2 regions of the Oceanobacillus phoenicis genome follow, and region 1 is predicted to be linked to the other one. Evidence: riboswitches for the same ligand, from Rfam matches in the RefSeq annotation. Region 1 holds a riboswitch; the other holds the start of a gene.
What was found. Region 1 has a riboswitch for cyclic di-GMP ahead of ABC346_RS00220 (prepilin-type N-terminal cleavage/methylation domain-containing protein). Riboswitches for the same ligand answer to the same signal wherever they lie in the genome.
Positions count from the first base shown of each region.

Region 2: linked by a shared signal. The riboswitch ahead of ABC346_RS09415 (anti-repressor SinI family protein) and the one ahead of ABC346_RS00220 (prepilin-type N-terminal cleavage/methylation domain-containing protein) in region 1 are both predicted to bind cyclic di-GMP.

Region 1 is NZ_JBDFME010000001.1:30,534-34,704, reverse strand. It holds gene ABC346_RS00225 (prepilin peptidase) at 1-561, opposite strand, end outside; gene ABC346_RS00220 (prepilin-type N-terminal cleavage/methylation domain-containing protein) at 919-1,269, opposite strand; cyclic di-GMP riboswitch class II at 1,302-1,385, opposite strand; gene ABC346_RS00215 (type II secretion system F family protein) at 1,469-2,665, opposite strand; gene ABC346_RS00210 (type IV pilus twitching motility protein PilT) at 2,647-3,711, opposite strand; gene ABC346_RS00205 (GspE/PulE family protein) at 3,724-4,171, opposite strand, start outside.
Region 2 is NZ_JBDFME010000001.1:1,890,913-1,895,083, forward strand. It holds gene tapA (amyloid fiber anchoring/assembly protein TapA) at 1-660, shown strand, start outside; gene sipW (signal peptidase I SipW) at 657-1,250, shown strand; gene ABC346_RS09410 (hypothetical protein) at 1,282-1,941, shown strand; cyclic di-GMP riboswitch class I at 2,057-2,141, shown strand; gene ABC346_RS09415 (anti-repressor SinI family protein) at 2,164-2,292, shown strand; gene ABC346_RS09420 (helix-turn-helix domain-containing protein) at 2,371-2,694, shown strand; gene ABC346_RS09425 (VanZ family protein) at 2,833-3,318, shown strand; gene ABC346_RS09430 (hypothetical protein) at 3,441-3,596, shown strand; gene ABC346_RS09435 (YigZ family protein) at 3,651-4,171, opposite strand, start outside.

The sequences.
Region 1 (4,171 bases):
TAAGACAATACCTGCCAAGCCAAGTAATTTCATATCTCCTGCTCCCATACCTCCTTTACTTAATAAAATGATTAGAAATATAATTCCAAAGCCTATTGCAGCACCTGCAAACATAGACCACCATGGGTCTAAAGGTAGCAAAATTCGTAAAGTAATGAAGATGGGTAAAAAGAAAAGCAACAGTTTGTTTGGGATTACCATGTACAAAAAGTCTGTAATACAAATAATAATTAATAAAGATATAAGTAATAAGGAAATAATTAGCTCCCACTGTAAGCCGATGTGATAATAGCTTACTGTAAATAAAATTCCGGTTATGATTTCTGTTACAAAATGGAGTGGATGAATCCTTTCATGACAATTACTGCATTTTCCCCGAAGCCAAATATAAGAAACAATAGGAATATTATCGTACCAACCAAGTTGATAGTAACAATGATCACAACATGACCGAGTATTAGCGAAGGGAAGTTGTTTGGGGAGCCGTAAACCAACGACCATAAAAAATGAACCAAAAATAGTTCCGAGGATAAAGAATAGTAGAGGATAAATATCAAACATAAGCGAGGCTCCTTACTGTAAATGATAATAAAAGAAATTCAGTGGAGATATGAATGCCCATTGGGGTATGGGGAATAAATCCGAATGTTCGCTGTTTTATTTTTCATCACAGACGGACGCTTTCCGCAGGCATCGGTTTTTATGGAAAAGAAGAACACTTTTCAAGTGGATTTTAAGCTCATGCTATTCCTGCAGAAGTCGCCGTCTATCATTACAATCAAAGCCAAGTTGTTGTTATAATACGAACATTATTATATAACTATTACAATTAATTCACTTTTAAGAGGAACTTAGCAATTATGAGATTCTCAGTTGAATTCTTAATTTTATTAAGTTATTTTTTCTCTGTAAGTAACGTTACTCTCTGCCACTATAAACAATCTTACCGTTTTCATCTTTTGTAAACGTACCCTTAGCATAATCGCCATTATTAGGGTGTTCTGGTACTTCTTGTAAATATCCAGCAGCAGCTAATTGTTCTACCGTTGTACTATTTGATAAATTTCCATCTATATCGGCTAGTTTAGCTGCATTTTCTAATAAATCCATATTTGCTTCATGAGCTTCTTCTTTTGAGTTGTCAATAACATTTCCTACAACTGGCACCGCAATTGCTACAATTATTGCTAAAATAACAATAACCGCGAGTAGTTCAACGAGTGTGAAACCTTTTTCTTTCTTTAATAGCTGTCTTAGTTTTTGTTTCATTTTTATGCCTCCTATGAAATTAGAATTCTATTTCGTTAGTTGGCCGGTTGCACTACTAGCTCCAAATTATCCAAGTGCCCACATAAAGATAATTCTTCCGCGCATCCTACTTTTTAACTATTAATAAAAATTATAAAACATATAATAGGGAAAATCTACTATTAATGAAAAATAATTGTAGAAATTTAGAATTTTCTTATTAAAATTGTTCGAACATGTTAAACATTGGTAGTACTATAGCGACAATGACTCCACCTACAAAAACAGTTAAAAATACGATCATAAAAGGTTCAATAAGGGTTTTAATTCTTGTTGAAAGTTGGTCGACTTCTTGTTCATAGAATAAAGCCGCTCGATGGAGCATTTGATCTAATGATCCTGTTTTTTCTCCTATTTCAATCATTTGAATCACTAATTTTGGGAATGCCCAATGATTTTTCATTGGCTTTGCTAAAGAATCTCCATTTGTAAGTGCATTTTTGGAATCATTTAATATTTCTTCCATTACTCTATTTTGAACAATTTTGGAAGTGATATCTACAGCTTCTATCATTGGTACAGCGCTATTTACTAACGTACTCATTGTTTTTGTCAAACGTACTAATGCTCCTTGTTGTACTAGTTTACCAGTTAGAGGAATACGCATTTTTAAAGTGTCGAGATATATTTGTAAGGAATCAGATCTTTTTATATAAAAATATCCAACCATGATAGCTACTATTATGGGGATTAAGATCCACCAATACTTACCTGCAATTTCACTTGACTGAATAATCAATTGCGTGTACAAAGGAAGTTCTTGCCCCATAGATTGAAACATATTAACAAATTGAGGAACGACAAACATAAGTAAAAACAAACCTAAAATGATAGTAATTGCACCCACTACAGTTGGATAGAGAAGCGCAGTAATAATTTTTTGTTGGTTTTGATACTGCTTTTCATAGTAGTCCGCCATTTCATGAAGAATTTCGTCTAATTGTCCGCTCGCTTCACCAGCGTGAATCATATGAACAAGCAGAGAAGGGAAGACTTTAGGATGCATTTCTGTCGCTTTAGATAGCGGGATTCCTTGATCTAATTTCTTATCTATATCAACTAGCGTTTTCTTTAGTAGCTGACTATCGGTTTGGTGAGTCATTGTTTTTGTTGCTTCTGAAATATTAATTCCTGAATGAATTAATGTAGAATACTGCCTTAAAAAGATAATAAAGTCTTTATTTTTTACTCTTTGAAAATAAGTAATGTCTTTATTCCAAGGTTTTGTTTCTTCTAAATTAATGACAATTAATCCTCTAGACTCTAATTTCTTTAAAGCTTGTTGTTTTGAATCTGCTTCGATATTACCTTTGGTTCTATTACCAGTTATGCTTCGCCCTACATATTGGAAATCCATTTTTGTTGGTTACCCCCTTGATCGATATATGGAGCAATGGATTCCGGATTAACAATGTCTTCTTTAACCAAACGAAAAAGGTCCATTTCAAAAGTATGCATTCCTTGTTCTTTAGAAGTTTGTAGTATATTTGGAATTTGATAGATTTTTTCGTTACGGATTAAGTTTTTTACTGCTGGTGTATTTATTAGTACTTCGGTTGCCACACGTCTGCTTCTCTTATCTTTCGTGATAAATAGTTGCTGGGTCAATATAGCTTGTAATATCGATGATAACTGGATACGAATTTGTTGTTGCTGCGTACTTGGAAAAATATCAATTAACCTTTCTATCGTTGATACAGTGTCATTCGTATGTAAAGTACCAAGAACCAAATGTCCAGTCTCTGCAGCAGTTATTGCCGTACTGATGGTCTCGAGATCTCTCATTTCACCTATTAAAATAACATCAGGATCTTGTCGAAGGCTTGCTCTTAAACCATTTACAAATGAATTTGTATCTACACCAATCTCTCGTTGGTTAATGATAGATTGTTTATTATAGTGAATGTATTCGATTGGGTCTTCTAGCGTGATTATATGTTTTCGCATTGTTTTATTCATATAATCGATAATAGAAGCGAGTGTTGTGCTCTTACCGCTGCCAGTGGGCCCGGTTACGAGAACTAATCCTTGATGAAACATAGAAAATTCTTTTACAACATTTGGTAAATGTAATTCATTCAATTCTGGAATATGATTTGGGATGATGCGAATAACAATAGATACTGCTCCTCTTTGATAAAAGGCATTTACTCGAAATCTGCCTAAGTTATCTTTTTCAAAAGAAAAATCGATTTCTTTGTTCTCTTCAAATTTATCTAATTGCTTCGGTGATAGAAGTAAAGAAATCATTTCTTTTGTGTGCTGTGGTTCAATAAGGTTTAATTCTTGTGGAATTAATATACCATTAACACGGAATATTGGTGGATTATCAACAGTTAAATGAATATCGGAAGTCTTTAATTCAACAGCTAATTGTAATAAATGGTCAAATAATTTTTTCATGAGAGTATCTCCTTAGATATTAATGGAAACTTGGATAATTTCTTCTACCGTGGTTAACCCATTAGAAACTTTTCGTAAGCCATCTTCTATCAGAAAAGGGACTTCTTGTTTTTTTACATAATCTTTTATTTGAGAGATTGATTTTGACTGTAATATCATACTGCGGATAGTATCATTTAGCGTCATTACTTCATGAATTGCAATTCTTCCTCTATAACCAGTTTGATGACAGACACTACACCCTTTACCGTAAGAAACTTCTTCAATTTTGATGTTCTGCTTTTTAAATAGTTCTTGTTCTAGCTCAGTTGGATGGCGTTGAGTAAGGCAATCTCTGCATATTTTTCTTACTAATCGCTGTGCAATTACTCCAGATAATGAAGATACAACTAAGTAAGGTTCAATCCCCATATCTAGAAGTCTAGGTATTGTGTCGATAGCATTATTCGTGTGAATGGTG
Region 2 (4,171 bases), 1.9 Mb from region 1:
AGGAATCAAGATGGATATGTGCAAGCGGGGGTTTGGTGGGATGGAAGTGAACTTATATTCACTGAAAAAGGTACGGATCCTAGCACTGGATGTAACATGCAAACCATTCAAGCGCAGATAAAAAATATTGGAAAAGATATGAAACAATCAACTACTTATGAAATTTATTTTAGTAAAAACGGAGATCCAAAAAAAGGGGAAAAAATAAGTACAAAAGAGTTAGCACCACTTAAATCTGGAAAACAAACAACTTTAAAATTTGATGTTACCCAAAATGGTTCTTATCAATTTCGAGTACTCCAACACCCTGAATTTAAAAATGATGGAAAACAACATGATGAATGGAGTAAGAAGATTGTAATTAAGTGTAAATCTAATCAAGTTAAGCAAGAAAAAGAAGATACAGCGGTGAATGAAAATCAACAAGAAGAGAAGGTAGAGAACGGTAGCAAAGAGAATAAGAATGTGGAACAGAACTCGAAGAATCAAACAGATAACACAGAGACAAAAGAAGAGAAATCACAAGAAACATCAGATAAAAATGATCAAGCAGAAACGGAAGATATAGAGACTGTACCTGAAACGAATACAGAAGATGATGAAGAAGTAGAACAATCAGAAGCTGAAAAAACAGGTGAAGGCGAGGAGAATGATCAATGAAGATAACAAAAAAAAGACTACTTAAATGGGGAAGTAATTTAATTTCATTTGTCCTTTTTTTGGGATTAATTACAATGGCAACTATCGTTATAACAACGAAAGCGAGTGGCGGAGAACCAGAATTATTTGGTTATCAATTTAAAACTGTATTATCTGGTTCCATGGAGCCAGGTATTCAAACAGGATCTGTCATTGCTGTAGAGACTAGTGGAGATATGACTCGTTTTCAAGAAGGTGATGTCATCACATTTATGGAAGAGGATTCGAAACTTGTTACCCACCGAGTTACAGAAGTGTTAAACAATGGAGAGCATATCATGTACCAAACAAAAGGGGATAATAATAATGCAGCTGATGTTAATCCTGTATTTGCAGAAAATGTTACCGCTGAATATACAGGGTTTACAATACCGTATTTAGGATACCTCGTAAGCTTTGCACAAACACAAAACGGAGCTTTTCTGTTGTTAATACCAGGTGTTTTGCTTTTGGGATATGCTGTTATCACCATTTGGCAGGGATTACGTGAATTAGAAAAACATCAGAAAGCATTACACGATGAAAAAGAAGATAAACAAATCGCCACATGATTGTTTGAGTATATAGAGTGGAGGTGAAGAAATGAAGAAAAGTTTACTGCTTATTGTTTGTTTTGGGATTATTGTATCACTAATCTTTCCTTATTATTCATTTGCTGATACTGATAATTCAGATGCGAATGAAATAGAATTATCCATTACACCTGACGATTTCCTATTTAAAATTGAGAATATGAAACCTGGTGACTGGGCACCAAGGACGCTAACTATCAATAACTCGGGGAGAAGCGAATTTGAATATCAAATGTCTGTTGAAAATAATGGTGATGATAAATTATTCAAAGAGCTTTTATTATTAATTGAGGATGATGATCAGAACAAGTTATTTGATGGAAAGATTTCTGAGTTTTCTTCTATACCTTCTAGATATTTAGATGCTGGAAATCATGAAGATTTGCATATAACAGTTACCTTCCCAGAACATTTAGGTAATGAATTTCAAGGTGTATCTAGCTCTTTTTCTTTTATCTTCTATGCAGAAGGCGATACCACTCAAGGAAGTAAAGACAATGATGTGGCTGAAGTTTCGGGTTTGGTTGATAATAATAACGGAAATTCAAGTAATCAATTACTGCCTAACACGGCTACTTCCATATTTTCAATACTACTTTTAGGACTTTTGGTTGTATTTGTTGGATTGCTTATTATGATTTGGCAAAAATACAAGTCTATTCCCAAATGAATCCATTTGCTAAAAGATATGATTACTCCTTGCAAAACTAGTGTTTATCTGACAAAACAAGTCAAACAAACAAGCAAGATATTATAGTATGATAGTCTTATAATCAAACGAAATCCTCAGAAAAAGGCAAACCTACTGAAAAGTAGGGACGCAAAGTCACAGATCTAAGGTGATTTTACTAAGATGGCTGGACTATCTGGATGTAAGGTAGGGGACTAAATCGTGGATAAAACATTACATTCTGTTAAGGTTGATCAAGAGTGGGTACGTTTAATTAAACAAGCGAAAGAATTAGGACTAACAATCGAAGAAATCAGACAATTCATAATGATTACGGGTCATAAGGTGTAATTTGTGTGAATAACTTACGCAATATAGAACTATTCGCTGCAATTATGTTATAATTTGCAGTGAAAGTAGGTGATAAGCTTGATCGGCGAAAAGATAAAAAAACTACGCCAAGAAAGAAGAATGTCTATATCTGAATTAGCTGAAAGAGCGGGAGTCGCTAAATCATATTTAAGTTCGATTGAGCGTAACCTTCAATCTAACCCTTCCATTCAATTTATTGAAAAAATAAGTAATGTGTTAGGGGTTACTGTAAATGAAATAATCTTAGAAGATAAAGTTGAAATTGACCTTGATGAAGAGTGGATGCAAATAGTTCAAGAAGCAATGAAATCGGGGGTATCAAAAGAGCAATTTAAAGAATACCTTGAATTTAATAAATGGCGTCAAAAAAATAATCATTAGTTTGTTAAGCTTATAATCTTAACAGGCTAATGATTTTTTAGATATGAAGTACATATGATGTGGCAATTATATTGAAAATGTATATACTAGATACGAGTAATATTTCTGTAGAAGTTTATCTAAAAGGAAGTATTTGTAATGCGTTTAAGATTATTATATTGGCTGTTACCGATTATGTGGATGATGTTAATTTTCACTTCATCTGCCACTCCGTATGAGAACCAAGATGTAAAACCTTTATTAAGTGGGTTAGACATACAATTTTTAACCCCGTACTTATCATGGATTGAGTTTACGTATCATTCTTCTATTATAAGTATTAAATCTTTAGGAGTAGAAGGTTTTATAGAGTTCTTTATAAGAAAAGGTGCTCATGTTGGCGTATTTTTTGTTCTAACATGTTTATTTTTCATATCTATTATAAAGAACACGCAATGGAAAAAAAGTAAAATATATATTTGGTCTATTATTCTCACTGCCCTCTATGCAGTTATTGATGAGCTTCATCAGGGGATTACTCCAAATAGAACCCCATATGTCGGAGATGTAATCCTAGATATATTTGGAGGAAGTCTAGCATTAATTGCAATTGCAATGATTTTTCAGATTACAAAAAAAGTATAGACATGTTTGAAAAAATTGTATAAAATTACGATTAGCTACAATAAATTTCATTGTAAGACAAAATCCGACTACATGATTAATGGAATATAAACTTATATTCTCGTAAAAGGCGGTAGAGTTAAATGAGGGAGCAAGAACAGTATCAGAATATTCTTCAACGAATGATTCATGATACCGAAAACCAAAAGATAGGCTCTTCTGAAGAGTTGATTAAGCAACTTGTTGAAGAGTTATCAATGAATCCGAACTTAAAAAAGTATATACACACTGCAAGATAGCCAAAAAAGCCTACGAACGTAACTTATATACGTCCGTAGGCTTTTTTGACTTAATTAGGAAGGAGAAGGTGTGTCATCAACATCAATTTCCATATATTTTGTCCCTTGTAATTTAACGGTTGCTTGATCATTTGTTAAATCAGTAATCCAAGTAAGAAATTGTGATTCTTGTTCTTCTTTTACATAAACAATAAACTCCACATTTTCCAGATAATGAATATCAGCCAATTTAAATTCGGTAGATTGTCTTAGTTCATTTTCTAGTTTACCGAGTAAAGTGTATTCGACCTTTACGGAGATACCTTGCATCAATTGACGCTTTACAATTCCAGTAGTTTTGATTGCTTGAGAAGTAGTACTTCCATAAGCACGAATTAGACCGCCAGCTCCTAATTTTATCCCTCCAAAATAACGAGTTACTACTACTGCTGTGTCTTTCAAGCCCTTTTTCTTTAATACCTCTAATATTGGCACTCCAGCTGTTCCACTAGGCTCACCATCATCATTTGCTTTTTGAATGTGATCATTCTCTCCAATCATATATGCCGAACAGTTGTGTGTGGCATTATAATGCT